2 regions of the Rossellomorea sp. y25 genome follow, and region 2 is predicted to be linked to the other one. Evidence: a T-box and tRNA genes for the amino acid it is inferred to sense, from the RefSeq annotation. Region 2 holds a T-box; the other holds one or more tRNA genes.
What was found. A T-box is a leader RNA that pairs with one kind of tRNA and senses whether it is charged. The one in region 2 lies ahead of leuS (leucine--tRNA ligase), so its partner is inferred to be a tRNA-Leu.

Region 1 (9,740 bases), 1.1 Mb from region 2:
GACCAAACATCATATTATTTTTCCTCCTCACATGTATCCTTATCTAACTTAATTCGCTCTCGAATCAAAGAAGACCTTCTTATATCTCTTTCATTTGGTCTCAATGGACCTCCAGAATATTGTTGTAAAAATCCCGGTTGGGTTAAAATCATTAGTTCATTCAATATATTCTTAGATATGACTTTGATGTATCCTAAATCAATCCCAAGCCTGACATCCGATAAACACTTAGCTGCTTCCTTGGACTCAATAATTCGACTGTGCTCCAACACACCAAGTGAACGAAAGATCCTATCTTCTAATTGTATGTTAGACGTTTTAACTAATGCGTCCCTTGCCGATTGTTCTTTATCGATGATCTGTTTCACAACACTTAACAAATCTTCCACAATATCTTCCTCTGACTTACCGAGTGTCGTCTGATTCGAAATCTGGAAGATGTTTCCCAACGCCTCGCTGCCTTCTCCATAAATCCCTCTTACCACCAGACCTAATTGGTTAATGGCAGGAATGATACGATTTAACTGCTGGGTCAGGACCAGACCAGGCAAGTGCATCATGACAGAAGCTCTAAGCCCCGTTCCTACATTGGTAGGACAAGTCGTTAAATATCCATGTTTCTCATCAAAAGCAAAATCAAATTCGCTTTCAAACCAATCATCAATCTGATTCGCTCTCTGTAAAGCTTCCTTCAATTGTAAACCTGGATATAAACACTGTATTCGAATATGATCCTCTTCGTTTACCATTATGCTAATATCTTCTTCACTGGATAAAAGGACAGCCCCATAGTTCGTGTCCTCTGCCAAGTTAGGGCTAATAAGGTGTTTCTCCATCAATACCCTCTTTTGGAGTGGCTGAATCTCACTTGTAGGTAAAAATTCTAATTCACCTAATTTCTTCGGGTATAAAGAGAGCTTATCCTTCACGCGATCCACAATTTCTTTTGCTTCCTCAGAAGAATAAAGAGTAGAGAATCGAAAGTCTGTCAGGTTCCTCGCGAGGCGAACCCGTGAGCTGAGAACAATATCCGAATTCGGTCCCTCTTCATTCATCCAAGAACTAACAGCATTTTGTAAAAATCTCTCTAGACTCATCCTTTATCTCCTCCCTCTTTTTTAACATCTTTCTCCAGGGAGCGAATTTCGTCTCGTATCTCTGCTGCTTTTTCAAACTCTTCATCCGCAATCATCGTTTGCAGTTCTGACTTCAACTGCTGAATTTTTTTCTTCACATGAATGGCCCCGCCCATGCGTTCCGGAACCTTCCCGTGATGCTCCACATTTCCACTATGAACACGTTTTAATAGAGGAGTCAGCTCATCTTTGAACGTCTCATAACAATGAGCACACCCAAATCTTCCCACATTAATGAATTGCTGCAAGGTCATTTTACACTTTTCACACTGTAAAACCTCTGTCTTGGGTATTTCCGCTTCCTTTGCCTGCTTAAATGCAGGGGCTATATTAAGAAGACCTGCCAATAGATTGTTCACTGAGAAGCCGGAAGAAGAATCAAACATAAACATTTCACCCTTATCCTGAGCGCATTGCTCGCATAAATGAACCTCTGTCTTTTCCCCATTTATCACCTTGGTAAAATGAAGGGTTGCAGGTCTTTCATTACACTCTTGACAAATCATCCTACTCACCTCTCAAAACTTACTCGTACTTCAATGTATCCAGCATGGCCCTGAGCATTCTTCCCCTCAATACGTCCCGTTCAGGTAAATCGACCATGATCACCGAACGGTCCATTACGCTCAGCATGATCTTTGCTTCCCGTTCAGAGATAATATCCTCTTCTACTAATCGAAACACAATATCAGCTGCCGTATTCTGGCTGATCGTCTGAGTAATGAGTGCTACCAGCTGGTCAATTAGATGAACTTGATCGTGGGCCTTTACTTTCATAATTCTGATATAGCCCCCGCCACCTCGTTTACTCTCTACTACATACCCTCTTTCTATCGTGAACCGGGTATTGATCACATAATTAATTTGAGAAGGAACACATTGAAACTTATCAGCGATCTCGCTTCTTTTAATCTCGACTATCTCACTTTCACTCAGTTCTAAAACATTCTTTAAATAACGTTCAATGATGTCGGATATGTTCCTCATCAAACCTCCTCCTCATTTTGACTTTGACTATATTTGACTATAATTATACAACCGTGTTTTAAACTTTGCAATTATGAAGTTTGACCTTAGAAGTTTTCCTGTTTTAGGAAGGTTTTAAACGTGAAAATGTGAGTTTGTTGGATAGATTTTAGGAAATGGGGCATTGAGAGGGAGTGTTTTTTTATACGGGGAGGGCAGTGATAAGGGTCGGGAGTTGATTTTTGGAGAGGGGTGGAAGGATGGTCGACCTGTGATGTGATGGAATGGTGAATGGTCTATTGGTGTGATTGAGGAAGAGTGAAAGTTAGTAATTTGGATGGATTACTTACACTAAAAAGTTGGATTTATTGGGAATTAGTTTATCTTTTCAGCTGTATAGAGGAGTGATGTTCAATCCACAATCTCAAAAATTCAAACGACAAAAAAAGCAGCTCCTAAGAGCTACTCTTTTTCATATTTGCCTGGCGACGTCCTACTCTCACAGGGGGAGATCCCCCAACTACCATCGGCGCTGAAGAGCTTAACTTCCGTGTTCGGCATGGGAACGGGTGTGACCTCTTCGCCATTGTCACCAGACGAATTATTCAATTGAAGGATTGTTCCTTCAAAACTAGATAAAGAATTGATGTCAAGAAAGCCGAATACCGACCAATTGTTGTTCATTTAAAAAATGACTCTTTGTGGTTAAGTCCTCGATCGATTAGTATCAGTCAACTCCACATGTCGCCATGCTTCCATCTCTGACCTATCTACCTAGTCATCTTCTAGGGATCTTACTCACATACGTGATGGGAAATCTCATCTCGAGGGGGGCTTCATGCTTAGATGCTTTCAGCACTTATCCCTTCCGCACATAGCTACCCAGCGATGCCTTTGGCAAGACAACTGGTACACCAGCGGTGCGTCCATCCCGGTCCTCTCGTACTAAGGACAGCTCCTCTCAAATTTCCTGCGCCCACGACGGATAGGGACCGAACTGTCTCACGACGTTCTGAACCCAGCTCGCGTACCGCTTTAATGGGCGAACAGCCCAACCCTTGGGACCGACTACAGCCCCAGGATGCGATGAGCCGACATCGAGGTGCCAAACCTCCCCGTCGATGTGGACTCTTGGGGGAGATAAGCCTGTTATCCCCGGGGTAGCTTTTATCCGTTGAGCGATGGCCCTTCCATGCGGAACCACCGGATCACTAAGCCCGACTTTCGTCCCTGCTCGACTTGTAGGTCTCGCAGTCAAGCTCCCTTGTGCCTTTACACTCTGCGAATGATTTCCAACCATTCTGAGGGAACCTTTGGGCGCCTCCGTTACTCTTTAGGAGGCGACCGCCCCAGTCAAACTGCCCACCTGACACTGTCTCCCACCCCGATAAGGGGCGCGGGTTAGAATTTCAATACAGCCAGGGTAGTATCCCACCGATGCCTCCACCGAAGCTGGCGCTCCGGCTTCCAAGGCTCCTACCTATCCTGTACAAGCTGTACCAAAATTCAATATCAGGCTACAGTAAAGCTCCACGGGGTCTTTCCGTCCTGTCGCGGGTAACCTGCATCTTCACAGGTACTATAATTTCACCGAGTCTCTCGTTGAGACAGTGCCCAGATCGTTACGCCTTTCGTGCGGGTCGGAACTTACCCGACAAGGAATTTCGCTACCTTAGGACCGTTATAGTTACGGCCGCCGTTTACTGGGGCTTCGATTCGCACCTTCGCTTGCGCTAAGCACTCCTCTTAACCTTCCAGCACCGGGCAGGCGTCAGCCCCTATACTTCGCCTTACGGCTTCGCAGAGACCTGTGTTTTTGCTAAACAGTCGCCTGGGCCTATTCACTGCGGCTCTCTCGGGCTTGCACCCTACCAGAGCACCCCTTCTCCCGAAGTTACGGGGTCATTTTGCCGAGTTCCTTAACGAGAGTTCTCTCGCTCACCTTAGGATTCTCTCCTCGCCTACCTGTGTCGGTTTGCGGTACGGGCACCTTTTTCCTCGCTAGAGGCTTTTCTTGGCAGTGTGGAATCAGGAACTTCGCTACTATAATTCGCTCGCTATCACAGCTCAGCCTTCACGATGATGGGATTTGCCTCATCATCAGCCTAACTGCTTAGACGCACATATCCAGCAGTGCGCTTACCCTATCCTCCTGCGTCCCCCCATTGCTCAAACGGAAAAGAGGTGGTACAGGAATATCAACCTGTTGTCCATCGTCTACGCCTATCGGCCTCGACTTAGGTCCCGACTAACCCTGAGCGGACGAGCCTTCCTCAGGAAACCTTAGGCATTCGGTGGATGGGATTCTCACCCATCTTTCGCTACTCATACCGGCATTCTCACTTCTAAGCACTCCACCAGTCCTTACGGTCTAGCTTCGCAGTCCTTAGAACGCTCTCCTACCACTGACACCTAGAGGTGTCAATCCACAGCTTCGGTGATACGTTTAGCCCCGGTACATTTTCGGCGCAGAGTCACTCGACCAGTGAGCTATTACGCACTCTTTAAATGGTGGCTGCTTCTAAGCCAACATCCTGGTTGTCTAAGCAACTCCACATCCTTTTCCACTTAACGTATACTTTGGGACCTTAGCTGGTGGTCTGGGCTGTTTCCCTTTCGACTACGGATCTTATCACTCGCAGTCTGACTCCCATGGATAAGTCTTTGGCATTCGGAGTTTGTCTGAATTCGGTAACCCGATGAGGGCCCCTAGTCCAAACAGTGCTCTACCTCCAAGACTCTTACACATGAGGCTAGCCCTAAAGCTATTTCGGAGAGAACCAGCTATCTCCAAGTTCGATTGGAATTTCTCCGCTACCCACACCTCATCCCCGCACTTTTCAACGTGCGTGGGTTCGGACCTCCATTCAGTGTTACCTGAACTTCATCCTGGACATGGGTAGATCACCTGGTTTCGGGTCTACGACCACATACTCATTCGCCCTATTCAGACTCGCTTTCGCTGCGGCTCCGTCTCATCGACTTAACCTTGCATGGGATCGTAACTCGCCGGTTCATTCTACAAAAGGCACGCCATCACCCGTTAACGGGCTCTGACTACTTGTAGGCACACGGTTTCAGGTTCTATTTCACTCCCCTTCCGGGGTGCTTTTCACCTTTCCCTCACGGTACTGGTTCACTATCGGTCACTAGGGAGTATTTAGCCTTGGGAGATGGTCCTCCCAGCTTCCGACGGGATTTCACGTGTCCCGCCGTACTCAGGATCCACTCAAGAGGGAATGAAGTTTCAACTACAGGGTTGTTACCTTCTTTGACGAGCCTTTCCAGACTTCTTCGTCTACTTCATTCCTTTGTAACTCCGTATAGAGTGTCCTACAACCCCAAGAGGCAAGCCTCTTGGTTTGGGCTACATCCCGTTTCGCTCGCCGCTACTCAGGGAATCGCAATTGCTTTCTCTTCCTCCAGGTACTTAGATGTTTCAGTTCCCTGGGTCTGCCTTCCATACTCTATGTATTCAAGTAAGGATATTGTTCCATTACGAACAATGGGTTCCCCCATTCGGAAATCTCTGGATCAAAGCTCACTTACAGCTCCCCAAAGCATATCGGTGTTAGTCCCGTCCTTCGTCGGCTCCTAGTGCCAAGGCATCCACCGTGCGCCCTTCATAACTTAACCGAATTGGTTGTTACATCAGGTTTAAAACCTAAAATGGCGATACTCGGTAATTTCTTGACTATCAATTATATCTTTATCTAGTTTTCAAAGAACAAACACAACTTCTATCTCGTAAGAGATAAAAAATGTTTTGACGGTAATTAAACCATCAAAACTGAACAAAACTTCGACGTGTCAAACGTTTTAGTTAAATCTTCCTTAGAAAGGAGGTGATCCAGCCGCACCTTCCGATACGGCTACCTTGTTACGACTTCACCCCAATCATCTGTCCCACCTTAGGCGGCTGGCTCCAAAAGGTTACCTCACCGACTTCGGGTGTTACAAACTCTCGTGGTGTGACGGGCGGTGTGTACAAGGCCCGGGAACGTATTCACCGCGGCATGCTGATCCGCGATTACTAGCGATTCCAGCTTCATGTAGGCGAGTTGCAGCCTACAATCCGAACTGAGAACGGTTTTATGGGATTGGCTAAACCTCGCGGTCTTGCTGCCCTTTGTACCGTCCATTGTAGCACGTGTGTAGCCCAGGTCATAAGGGGCATGATGATTTGACGTCATCCCCACCTTCCTCCGGTTTGTCACCGGCAGTCATCTTAGAGTGCCCAACTGAATGCTGGCAACTAAGATCAAGGGTTGCGCTCGTTGCGGGACTTAACCCAACATCTCACGACACGAGCTGACGACAACCATGCACCACCTGTCACTCTGTCCCCCGAAGGGGAAAGCCCTATCTCTAGGGTTGTCAGAGGATGTCAAGACCTGGTAAGGTTCTTCGCGTTGCTTCGAATTAAACCACATGCTCCACCGCTTGTGCGGGCCCCCGTCAATTCCTTTGAGTTTCAGTCTTGCGACCGTACTCCCCAGGCGGAGTGCTTAATGCGTTAGCTGCAGCACTAAGGGGCGGAAACCCCCTAACACTTAGCACTCATCGTTTACGGCGTGGACTACCAGGGTATCTAATCCTGTTTGCTCCCCACGCTTTCGCGCCTCAGTGTCAGTTACAGACCAGAAAGTCGCCTTCGCCACTGGTGTTCCTCCAAATATCTACGCATTTCACCGCTACACTTGGAATTCCACTTTCCTCTTCTGCACTCAAGTTCCCCAGTTTCCAATGACCCTCCACGGTTGAGCCGTGGGCTTTCACATCAGACTTAAGAAACCACCTGCGCGCGCTTTACGCCCAATAATTCCGGACAACGCTTGCCACCTACGTATTACCGCGGCTGCTGGCACGTAGTTAGCCGTGGCTTTCTGGTTAGGTACCGTCAAGGTACCGCCCTATTCGAACGGTACTTGTTCTTCCCTAACAACAGAGTTTTACGATCCGAAAACCTTCATCACTCACGCGGCGTTGCTCCGTCAGACTTTCGTCCATTGCGGAAGATTCCCTACTGCTGCCTCCCGTAGGAGTCTGGGCCGTGTCTCAGTCCCAGTGTGGCCGATCACCCTCTCAGGTCGGCTACGCATCGTCGCCTTGGTGAGCCGTTACCTCACCAACTAGCTAATGCGCCGCGGGTCCATCTGTAAGTGATAGCAAGAAGCCATCTTTCAACCTTTCCTCATGCGAGGAAATGAGTTATCCGGTATTAGCCCCGGTTTCCCGGAGTTATCCCAGTCTTACAGGCAGGTTACCCACGTGTTACTCACCCGTCCGCCGCTGACTGATGGGAGCAAGCTCCCATCAATCCGCTCGACTTGCATGTATTAGGCACGCCGCCAGCGTTCGTCCTGAGCCAGGATCAAACTCTCCGATAAAAGTTTGAATAGCTCTTAAAAATAAATCTAGAATTAACGTTGACGTATTGTCTTGTTTTGTTCAGTTTTCAAGGTTCAATGTGTAAGTGCTTCTGTTTGAAGCGACTTGATAATCATATCATTTCCACCCAATCAGTGTCAATGATTTTTTTAAAAATTTTGGTGGAGCCTAGCGGGATCGAACCGCTGACCTCCTGCGTGCAAAGCAGGCGCTCTCCCAGCTGAGCTAAGGCCCCAAATAAGGTGGTCGGGAAGACAGGATTCGAACCTGCGACCCCTTGGTCCCAAACCAAGTGCTCTACCAAGCTGAGCTACTTCCCGATCTATATGGCGCGCCCGAGAGGAGTCGAACCCCTAACCTTTTGATCCGTAGTCAAACGCTCTATCCAATTGAGCTACGGGCGCTAAATATGTTGTTTTCTTCCGAAAAATCAATGGTGCCGAGGACCGGAATCGAACCGGTACGGTAGTCACCTACCGCAGGATTTTAAGTCCTGTGCGTCTGCCAGTTCCGCCACCCCGGCAAAATTTTCTGGAGCGGAAGACGGGATTCGAACCCGCGACCCCCACCTTGGCAAGGTGGTGTTCTACCACTGAACTACTTCCGCGAAATATAATGGTGCGGGTGAAGGGACTTGAACCCCCACGCCTTGCGGCGCCAGATCCTAAGTCTGGTGCGTCTGCCAATTCCGCCACACCCGCATGTATGATTGATATTTTGCTAATGCAAAAATCAATGGTGAGCCATGAAGGACTCGAACCTTCGACCCTCTGATTAAAAGTCAGATGCTCTACCAACTGAGCTAATGGCTCCCAAAATATAATGAGACAAAATAAAAAAACCAATGGTGCCGGCAAGAGGACTTGAACCCCCAACCTACTGATTACAAGTCAGTTGCTCTACCAGTTGAGCTACACCGGCATATTGAATTATTCATAAAAAAATGGTGGAGGATGACGGGATCGAACCGCCGACCCTCTGCTTGTAAGGCAGATGCTCTCCCAGCTGAGCTAATCCTCCGAAATATATATCGCCTGGCGACGTCCTACTCTCACAGGGGGAGATCCCCCAACTACCATCGGCGCTGAAGAGCTTAACTTCCGTGTTCGGCATGGGAACGGGTGTGACCTCTTCGCCATTGTCACCAGACGAATTATTCAATTGAAGGATTGTTCCTTCAAAACTAGATAAAGAATTGATGTCAAGAAAGCCGAATACCGACCAATTGTTGTTCATTTAAAAAATGACTCTTTGTGGTTAAGTCCTCGATCGATTAGTATCAGTCAACTCCACATGTCGCCATGCTTCCATCTCTGACCTATCTACCTAGTCATCTTCTAGGGATCTTACTCACATACGTGATGGGAAATCTCATCTCGAGGGGGGCTTCATGCTTAGATGCTTTCAGCACTTATCCCTTCCGCACATAGCTACCCAGCGATGCCTTTGGCAAGACAACTGGTACACCAGCGGTGCGTCCATCCCGGTCCTCTCGTACTAAGGACAGCTCCTCTCAAATTTCCTGCGCCCACGACGGATAGGGACCGAACTGTCTCACGACGTTCTGAACCCAGCTCGCGTACCGCTTTAATGGGCGAACAGCCCAACCCTTGGGACCGACTACAGCCCCAGGATGCGATGAGCCGACATCGAGGTGCCAAACCTCCCCGTCGATGTGGACTCTTGGGGGAGATAAGCCTGTTATCCCCGGGGTAGCTTTTATCCGTTGAGCGATGGCCCTTCCATGCGGAACCACCGGATCACTAAGCCCGACTTTCGTCCCTGCTCGACTTGTAGGTCTCGCAGTCAAGCTCCCTTGTGCCTTTACACTCTGCGAATGATTTCCAACCATTCTGAGGGAACCTTTGGGCGCCTCCGTTACTCTTTAGGAGGCGACCGCCCCAGTCAAACTGCCCACCTGACACTGTCTCCCACCCCGATAAGGGGCGCGGGTTAGAATTTCAATACAGCCAGGGTAGTATCCCACCGATGCCTCCACCGAAGCTGGCGCTCCGGCTTCCAAGGCTCCTACCTATCCTGTACAAGCTGTACCAAAATTCAATATCAGGCTACAGTAAAGCTCCACGGGGTCTTTCCGTCCTGTCGCGGGTAACCTGCATCTTCACAGGTACTATAATTTCACCGAGTCTCTCGTTGAGACAGTGCCCAGATCGTTACGCCTTTCGTGCGGGTCGGAACTTACCCGACAAGGAATTTCGCTACCTTAGGACCGTTATAGTTACGGCC
Region 2 (9,740 bases):
CTTTTGCTTTCACTTTTCCGTTCACTTGAAGGACGATTTCGACTTCGTTGTCCACTAGCTTCGACTCATCGAATGTCGGCCATGCTTCGTAGGAAATCGTTCCTTCGTGACCAAGCTTGCTCCAAAGTTCTTCTGTCATATGCGGAGCGATCGGAGAAAGAAGCTTGATGAATCCTTCTACGTAATCCTTCGGAAGAGTGTCCGCCTTGTAGGCATCATTGATGAATACCATCAGCTGGGAAATCCCTGTGTTGAAACGAAGACCCTCATAGTCTTCTGTCACTTTCTTAACGGTTTGGTTATACGTTTTATCAAGGTCACTGTTTGGTGCATCCGTCACTTTAGAGGATAGTGAGCCATCCTCCTCGACAAGCAGGCGCCATACACGGTCCAGGAAGCGGCGGGCTCCGTCAAGGCCGTTTGTGCTCCAGGCAATGGATGCTTCCAGTGGTCCCATGAACATTTCATATAGACGAAGGGTATCGGCACCGTGAGATTCCACCACCTCATCCGGATTCACGACATTCCCTTTTGATTTACTCATTTTTTCATTGTTTTCCCCGAGGATCATTCCTTGGTTGAATAGCTTCTGGAATGGCTCTTTCGTTGGTACTACACCGATATCATAAAGGAACTTATGCCAGAAACGTGCATACAGCAAGTGAAGGACCGCATGCTCGGCTCCTCCGATATAGGTATCGACCGGAAGCCACTCCTGCATTTTCTTCGCATCGGCAAGGGCTTCTTCGTTATGTGGATCGATATAACGAATGTAGTACCAGCAGCTGCCTGCCCATTGTGGCATCGTGTTTGTTTCACGACGGCCTTTTTTGCCTGTTTCAGGATCCTCGACGTTCACCCATTCACTGATGTTCGCAAGTGGAGATTCACCTGTTCCGGACGGTTTGATTTCCGTCGTCTTCGGTAGGACAAGAGGAAGCTCACTCTCCGGAACCGTCGTTGTCGTACCGTCTTCCCAATGGATGACAGGAATCGGCTCGCCCCAATAACGCTGACGGCTGAACAACCAGTCCCGAAGGCGGTATGTCACTTTCTTCGTTCCGATATTTTTCTCTTCTAACCAAGAAATCGCTTTGGTAATCGCTTCTTCCTTCCCAAGTCCATCAAGGAAACCGGAATTCACATGATCACCGTCACCTGTATACGCTTCTTTCTCAATGTTTCCTCCAGCGACGACTTCCACGATTGGAAGATCGAACTCTTTCGCAAACTCATAATCCCGTTCGTCATGGGCAGGAACCGCCATAATCGCACCGGAACCGTAGCTCATGAGAACATAATCAGCGATCCAGATCGGCATTTTCTCGCCGTTCGCCGGATTGATGGCATAAGCCCCGGTGAAGACACCTGTTTTTTCTTTTGCCAAATCTGTACGTTCAAGATCACTTTTCGACTTGATCTTGTCGATATACTCATTCACTTTCGAGCGTTGTTCGTCCGTTGTGATTTCTGCTACAAACGGATGCTCAGGTGCCAGAACCGCATATGTCGCACCGAAGATCGTATCCGGACGCGTCGTGAAGACATCGAATGATTTGTCATGACCATCGATGGTAAAGTTCACTTCTGCTCCTTCTGAGCGACCGATCCAGTTACGCTGCATGTCTTTGATGCTTTCCGGCCAATCAACCTCTTCAAGGTCTTCCACAAGGCGATCGGCATAAGCCGTGATCTTCAGCATCCACTGTTTCATCGGACGGCGTTCTACTGGATGACCACCGCGTTCACTTTTCCCGTCGATGACCTCTTCATTGGCAAGCACGGTTCCAAGTGCAGGACACCAGTTGACGGCAACCTCATCCACATAGGCCAAGCCTTTTTCATAAAGCTTCGTGAAGATCCATTGCGTCCACTTGTAGTAGCCGGGATCTGTCGTATTGACTTCACGGTCCCAGTCATATGAGAAACCAAGTGACTTGATTTGCCGACGGAACGTATCGATATTTTTTTGAGTGAATTCTGCCGGGTCATTGCCTGTATCAAGGGCATATTGCTCAGCCGGTAAACCGAATGCATCCCATCCCATCGGATGAAGGACGTTATACCCTTGCATGCGCTTCATGCGGGAAAGGATGTCTGTCGCCGTAAACCCTTCCGGATGTCCTACGTGAAGACCGGCGCCTGATGGATACGGGAACATATCCAGCGCGTAGAAATTGGATTTTCCTTCGTCTTCAGTCGCCTTGAACGTTTTGTTTTCTTCCCAATACTGCTGCCATTTTGTCTCAACACTTCTATGATTAAAACTCATATTGAGATCCTCCTTTAATTGTCATTCGAAAGGTCGTAAGGGTACTTCCCTTCTTTTTGAAAAAAATAAAAAAACCCTCATCCCAAATAAATATTTGGGACGAGAGTTTGTATTAACATTCTCCCGCGGTACCACCCACATTAGTGTACGCGCACTCAGCTTCATTCATCCTTAACGCGGAAAACGGCAAGTCTTACTATGGTTCACACTTGCAACTCAGCAGGCGAGTTCATGATGCTTCTGGTTGACTTTCACCACCCGTCAACTCTCTACGACAGAAGACCGTCATTACTACTCCTGATCAACGTTTCGATATAGGTAAACAATATATGTATTCACTATTTTAGTGAAAAATATACAGAAGCGCAAGCCTATTGTTGAATAATGGATGAGATTATTGCCATTTTATTAAATAATATGGGATTACAGGTGACGCTCACGAGTAAATTTGGTCCTCTTTGATGAAAATCAGGCCGTTTCCGAGAAGAATCAAGTAGCTTCTGAAAGATCCGACCGATTTGATGAAGAATCCAGCCGCTATCAAGAAAAATCCAGCCGTTTTGACGAAGAATCCAGCCGAAACCGAAGATAATCCGGCCGTTTTGACCAAGAATCCAGCCGAAATCGAAGATAATCCAGCCGTTTTCATCAAAAATCCATCCGATTTACGTTTTTTTCCAATTCTAACTCACCAGAATCGCCGTCACATCAACCTCACCCAATAAAGAAACGACCTCCTAAAAGGTCGTTTCTCTTTCACCAAGCTATTGGATCGTATACCCTCCGTCCAAGACGACTGCCTGACCGGTAATTCCCTTTGCTGCATCACTGCATAGGAACATGGTATAGTCTGCAATTTCTTTGACATCGAGTAATCTTCTCTGCGGTACGAGAGGATAGATGACTTCTTCTATCACTCTTTCAAAGGGGATATTGCGCGTTTTGGCAAGGTCCCCCAGCTGATTGCGAACCAGCGGAGTGTCCACGTATCCGGGACAAACCGCATTGACGGTGATTCCATGTTGTGCCGCTTCCAAAGCCGCTACCTTCGTCAGGCCGATGACTCCGTGTTTGGCAGAATTATAGGCTGCTTTTCCGGAAAAACCGACTAATCCATTAATGGACGCCATGTTGATGATCCGTCCCTCCCCCTGCTCCTTCATGTGAGGCAGGGCATGCTTGATCGCGATAAATGGTGCGGTCAGCATGACTTTTATGAGAAGTTCGAATTTTTCAGTCGGGAACTCTTCAATATGGGATACATGTTGAAGGCCTGCATTATTGATTAATACATCCAGCTTGCCGTAGTGATCCACGGTTTTAGCGATTGCCCCTTTTAATTCGGATTCCGATGTCACGTCACAGCGTAATCCGAGTACTTCATATCCTTCTCTCTTAAGGGTATCTGAGGCTTTTTGAACGGCATCTTCCTGCAGATCCGTCAGTACGACCTTTGCTCCATTAGCAGCGAATTCTTTTCCGATTTCGAAACCGATCCCTTGCGCTGCCCCTGTTATGAAAACAACTTTATTTTCAACCATGATGATACTCCTTTCTTAGATCCCTACGCCAAATGAGAATAAAAGAATCGCTAAAGCTAAACCGATCAGTGGGACAATGACCGTAACTGCACCAACCGCCCCATACGCTTCTCCATGTGATTCATTACAGATTGAGCGGATCGTCGTTACGACATATCCATTGTGCGGCAATGAATCCAGTGCTCCTGAAGATATCGCCACTACCCGGTGAAGGGCTTCAGGATTCACACCCATATCAACATAGTGAGGTGCGAGGATCGGCAATGCGATCGCTTGACCACCGGAAGCCGAACCAGTCATCCCTGCTATTACACTGACGGCGATTGCTCCACCGATCAATGGAGATCCAGGAATATTCGTCATGACCTCTACCGCGGTACTGAAGGCCGGAACAGCTTTGGCCACTCCTCCGAATCCAACAACAGCCGCTGTGTTACCGATGGCGATCAATGCTCCAACCGTACCCTCGGAAACAGCACCCCAGAAGCCTTTGAAATATTTGCGATTTAACACGTAAGCAGAAATCACACCACCTAACAGGGCAATGATAAGTGCTGATTGTTTTAAAGAATCGTGGAAAGTGAAAGCCAGAATAAGGACGACTAATAATGGAACCAACCCCATGAACGGGTTAGGCAGGGGTCTTCCTTCATCAATGACCGGATCTTCTTCACGTGAATGGAACTTCTCTCCTTTATTGACTGCTTTGGTGATCATACGCTTTAACCACCAGTAGCCAAAGACAGCCATAAACACGGCAACGATCAAGCTGACCTCCCAGCCTGCATATGGTGTCGTACCAAGATATTCAATCGGAATCCAGTTTTGGATCTCCGGTGAACCTGCAGATGTCATCGTGAACGTGACCGATCCAAATGCTAATGCCGCAGGAATGAAACGGCGTGGCAGGTCAGCTTGTTTAAATAAACTAACAGCCATAGGATAAACGGAGAATGCTACAACGAAGAGACTGACTCCTCCATATGTTAAAACGGCACAGGCTGCAACAATGGCGAGTACTGCGTATTTCATTCCCATTTTCTCTACAACAAAACGGGAAACACTATCCGCTGCACCGCTATCTTCCATTACTTTTCCGAAAACAGCACCCAATAAGAACATTAGATACCAAGCGGCGACAAAGCTTGTGAATCCAGACATATAATTGGTTACCAGATTGGCTTCCCCTTCAGCCGCCAATTGTGGAAAGAGCGGCATTCCGCTTAACACCGCGACGAACAATGCCGATATGGGACCAACAATCAATATGTTCATGCCCCTCATCGTTAAAAAGATTAATAAAATAAGTCCTCCAATAAGACCGATCATGCTTAACATGATATTTCCCCCTTTGTTCTCTAGAGATGATCACCACAAAATGAAATCGTTTACATTTTTATTCAGACTTCTGCTCTCCCTTCCATAAAATACTTTCAAACATAATCCATGCAATAATTGTGCCAACTTTCAGATTACTGGTAACTCATTCATTTTCATACTTACATTTTTTATAAATTCCGAAATTCTGGACAATTTCAATATTCAAGACACGAAATGTACATATTTACATTAAAATCAAAAGAGTCCGGAAATATGGACTTCTTTCCACATTTCCGGACTATCTTTACCATTATCATAGAAGCTGATATTTATTTAATTTCTCATACATGCTTGATTTGCTTATCCCTAAAGACTCTGCAACCTTTCGTTTATCATGCTGATGGGTTTGCAGGCTTTGTGTCAACACGGATTTCTCCGTTTCTTCGAGGATTTCTCTTAATGTTTTGGATCCTACATCATATAAATTTCCTGCCTTCATATATGAAGGTAGTGACTGAAGAGAAATCTTGCTTCCATTAGATAAATAGGTGGATGCATTAATGACATTCTCTAACTCACGGAGATTCCCCGGCCAGCTATAGGAAAGAAATATCTGCATCACATCGCTTTCGAAGCCTTGAACCCGTTTCCCCGACGATTTTGTGGATTTTTCCAAAAAAAAGGCTGCCAGGGTTTCGATATCTTCCTTCCGTTCACGGAGAGGAGGAATTTGAAAAGGCACGACGTTAATACGATAATATAGATCACTTCGAAATCGCTTTTCTTCCATCATTATTTCAAGGGGACGGTTCGTGGCGGCAACAATACGGACATCTACATGTTGAACACGGTTTGAACCGACTGCCTCGACTTCCCCTTCCTGTAAAACCCTGAGAAGCTTCGCCTGCATGTTGAGAGGCATGTCCCCTATTTCATCCAGAAACAGAGTTCCCTTATGAGCCAGCTGAAACTTTCCTTTCTTACCACCTTTTTTCGCACCTGTAAAAGCACCCTCTTCGTAACCGAATAGCTCTGATTCCAGAAGCTGCTCTGGAATCGCTGCACAGTTCACTTTAATAAAGGGTTGTCCGCTTCTTTCACTAAGCTGGTGAATACTGTGAGCGAACAGTTCCTTACCCGTTCCACTTTCCCCCCTGATGAGGACGGAGATATCACTGGGAGCGATCATTTGAGCTTTGTCTTTCAGCTCATTCATACCAGGTGATTCACCAATGATGTCATTCAGCGTGTATTTCACACCGCTATTGATATCTTGAATATAGCTTTGAATTTTAGACATCATGTTCTTCACGTGAGAACTCATTTGCATCCATTCACTCGTGTCCCGGAAGATCACCGATCCAAATGCTCCTATCACTTTACCATCAACCCGGATCGGAATACGATTGGCGATCATATAGTTTCCTTTTATATATTGAAGGTCTGCCACTTCCTCTTTACCGCCGTCCGCAACAATATGCATACGTGTGTTTTCGATGACGTTAGTTACATGTGAACCAATCGCTTTATCCCGCTCGACTTCGAGAAAGCGACAGTAATTATCATTTATGTAGATGATCGTACCTTCGTTATCAACGACGACCAACCATTCGAAAGCGTTCTCAAGAATGATTTCGATCATTTCGACGGATACCTTTTTTAACAAGCTGCTCATTTCCTTGCCTCCCTTTATTTTGCAAGTGAACATATATATTTATAGTAGCACATACACTCACCGGCGTTTCGAAAATGAAGCCGTTTTCCAATCATTTCAATAACCAGTAAAGAATCGGTTTAAGGTATACGGAATTAGGGAATCTTCTTAACAACGAATGGAGGAATGAGAGGATGAAAATCGCAGAACTGAAAATATTTTATTTCGAAGACGATGGAATCATCCCTAATAACCCGGACCTGCCAGTACTCATTTACCGCAATGCACTTGATTATTCTCATAACGCCGAAGAACTCTTCAACAGAAATCAGTGGCTCAATAGTTGGACAAATGGCATTTATGATTACCACCATTATCATAGTAATGCACATGAAGTATTAGGGGTCATGGAAGGTGAGGCAACAGTTCAGTTAGGCGGTGAAATGGGCGAAGAAGTGAAGGTCCATAAAGGTGATGTGATCATCCTTCCAGCCGGGACCGGACATAAGAAATTATCGGCAAGTCACGACTTCAAAGTCGCAGGTGCCTATCCGAACGGTGATGATTATAATTTGAAAAAAGGTTCATTACGTGAACGGCCCAGTGTATTAATCGAAATTAAGAACGTTCCGCGACCCACAATGGACCCTGTGTTTGGAGAAACAGGTCCACTCACAAAATATTGGGTCAAGAAAATGGATTAAGTTAGCATTCTGCATCCTATCGTACCGTTTTCATTCGATTTTTTCCCATTCCTATTTTTCTATAGTAATGCTTCTTAGAAACGACTATAAACACTTTTGAAACATCCAATAATCTAAGTGGTTAGATTATTTTTGTAAAATAGTCTTGTTTTCTTATTAGTCCTATGCTATTCTATTATAGCGATGAGCTGAATTGTGTAAGTCGGGGATCACGTCCTTGTGACAACAAACGATGTGGCGTTTGCTGATCTCTCGCCTCAATTTTTTGCAAGTGGGCTTCCGTAGGAAACGGGAGCCCTTTTTATATGAAGAAAACCCCCAATGATTCCTCATTGGGGGTTTCTTTATTGTTGAACCGATACGGACACAGCGCTTTTCTTTTTCAATGGTCGGTCATATTGACTCGTAATGACTAGTGAGACCATGAAGAAAGCGATCAACGTCATAAACAGCACCTGCATGCTGAATAGGTCCACTAATACTCCTCCGATAAACGGCCCGATCATTCTTCCTCCTGTTGCTGTACTATTCACGATTCCCTGATAGAAACCTTCTCTCCCTTTTGGAGCAAGTGAGTTGGCTATCGTAGGGACGGCGGGCCATATGAGCATTTCACCAATCGTCAGAATGATCATCGCAATCGCAAACCATTGAAATTGATCCGCAATCGAAGCCACTGCGAAGGAAACCATGAATATAATCGTCCCGATCATAATTTGAAGCTTTAAATTATGTTCAAAACGCTTGATGGCTTTCGACAAAAGCGGTTGTGCAAGCACAATCAGTGCTCCATTGATCGTCCACAGTAAGCTATATTGTTTCAAACTGATATTGATTTCCTGAGTGTACGTCGCAATGGTGGATTGCCATTGTACATAGCCCATCCAGCATAATAAATAGGCGACACAAATGAAGAGCAGTGCCTTCAGTTTCGATTTATCCCTAATCACCTTAGACTCATTCAATACAGATGTTTGATGAGCGCTCACGGATATGCTTCGATAACCAAATAAGGCAATGAAGAAAAAGACGATATACATACTAAGATTCGCTAAGAATATATAGTTAAAGGAAAATGAGGCGACAAATCCACCTAATGCAGCTCCAACCGCAACTCCGATATTTTGCGCCACATAGACTGAATTGAATGCTTTTCTTCCACCTTCAGGCCATACCGAACCTGCCATGGCATACATGGAAGGAAAGACGATTCCCGAACCAAAACCAACAATGGTCAAGAAGACCACATAGTGCGGCCAGCCATGCCAAATATTCATTCCAACCAGAGCAGTCAAAGTAATGGAAATCCCTACTAATATCGAGCGATAACCGCCGAACTTATCAAAAAGTGTTCCCCCGATCAGATTTCCAATGACGCTCGCTCCCGCGTTCATCATCAGCACAATTCCCGCTACAGATAGTGATTCCCCTAAATTCTCATGTAGATAAATGGTATTAAGAGGCCATAAAAAAGAGGCACCTGTCACATTCACCATCATTCCAATGACAAGCAACCATAATGATTTGGGCATGATTCTGCCCCCTTTCCATCATTTTATTTCGAGTCCCAAAAGGATTTTACTCTTTTTTGTGAAAGGGGGCAAGAATTATTTCTTAAAATAGATGTCCTTTTTTTAACACAATATATAAACTAGGTGCCTCCATTAAGAGCACCTAGCTTAGGACAATCATTTTCCGTTATGATGATCGGATTTGACAGGCTGTCCCTGTTTTTCGTAGCGCTTTTTCGCAGCTTTGACAGGATTGTTTTCAGCCCCGAATTCTGTATCTAAATTACGAAAATCACTGCGGGTCTTTTGTTCAGGATTTTTTTTGTCAGAACGTGTTGTCAATGTAATTTACCTCCTACTACATTTGGATCGTGATCTAACAAAATCATCTCATTTTGCATGTTTTGAAGCTGAAGTCTCATGCGATGCAATTGTTCACGCTGTTGAGAGTTCGCGCTGTTGGCTAAATGAGCTACATCATTCACTGCTGCTTCAAGCTGCTGCATGGCTTGAGTATATTCCACATCGTGATAATGCTCCTGCTGTGATCCTGATTTATATTGTTCTTGAGCGTAACGAATGGCATCTTCACACTTTTGAATGCATTCATCTACCGAATTTCTTGTTGCCATTTCGACTACCTCCTTGACGTTTGGAATAAAGAAGAGGAAGGTCCCATCCTTACTCTCCTCCATCTTAGTTTGAACCTGATTGGCCGTTTCAGAAGTGGTAATCTTC

Region 1: it has a tRNA-Leu gene. The T-box ahead of leuS (leucine--tRNA ligase) is inferred to sense a tRNA for this amino acid. The anticodon was not compared.

Annotation. Positions count from the first base shown of each region.
Region 1 covers NZ_CP145886.1:102,904-112,643, reverse strand. Annotated here, with positions in the region: gene clpC (ATP-dependent protease ATP-binding subunit ClpC) at 1-13, opposite strand, end outside; gene AAEM60_RS00585 (protein arginine kinase) at 15-1,097, opposite strand; gene AAEM60_RS00580 (UvrB/UvrC motif-containing protein) at 1,094-1,642, opposite strand; gene AAEM60_RS00575 (CtsR family transcriptional regulator) at 1,662-2,123, opposite strand; rRNA gene rrf (5S ribosomal RNA) at 2,583-2,699, opposite strand; rRNA gene AAEM60_RS00565 (23S ribosomal RNA) at 2,804-5,738, opposite strand; rRNA gene AAEM60_RS00560 (16S ribosomal RNA) at 5,941-7,492, opposite strand; tRNA gene AAEM60_RS00555 (tRNA-Ala) at 7,653-7,728, opposite strand; tRNA gene AAEM60_RS00550 (tRNA-Pro) at 7,737-7,813, opposite strand; tRNA gene AAEM60_RS00545 (tRNA-Arg) at 7,821-7,897, opposite strand; tRNA gene AAEM60_RS00540 (tRNA-Leu) at 7,928-8,016, opposite strand; tRNA gene AAEM60_RS00535 (tRNA-Gly) at 8,026-8,100, opposite strand; tRNA gene AAEM60_RS00530 (tRNA-Leu) at 8,110-8,194, opposite strand; tRNA gene AAEM60_RS00525 (tRNA-Lys) at 8,230-8,305, opposite strand; tRNA gene AAEM60_RS00520 (tRNA-Thr) at 8,339-8,414, opposite strand; tRNA gene AAEM60_RS00515 (tRNA-Val) at 8,438-8,513, opposite strand; rRNA gene rrf (5S ribosomal RNA) at 8,526-8,642, opposite strand; rRNA gene AAEM60_RS00505 (23S ribosomal RNA) at 8,747-9,740, opposite strand, start outside.
Region 2 covers NZ_CP145886.1:3,634,575-3,644,314, forward strand. Annotated here, with positions in the region: gene leuS (leucine--tRNA ligase) at 1-2,272, opposite strand, end outside; T-box leader at 2,365-2,586, opposite strand; gene AAEM60_RS18310 (hypothetical protein) at 2,709-2,921, opposite strand; gene AAEM60_RS18315 (3-hydroxybutyrate dehydrogenase) at 3,037-3,813, opposite strand; gene AAEM60_RS18320 (SLC13 family permease) at 3,829-5,151, opposite strand; gene AAEM60_RS18325 (sigma 54-interacting transcriptional regulator) at 5,447-6,808, opposite strand; gene AAEM60_RS18330 (cupin domain-containing protein) at 6,982-7,491, shown strand; gene AAEM60_RS18335 (MFS transporter) at 7,836-9,023, opposite strand; gene AAEM60_RS18340 (glycogen biosynthesis protein GlgD) at 9,180-9,344, opposite strand; gene AAEM60_RS18345 (YtzC family protein) at 9,341-9,634, opposite strand.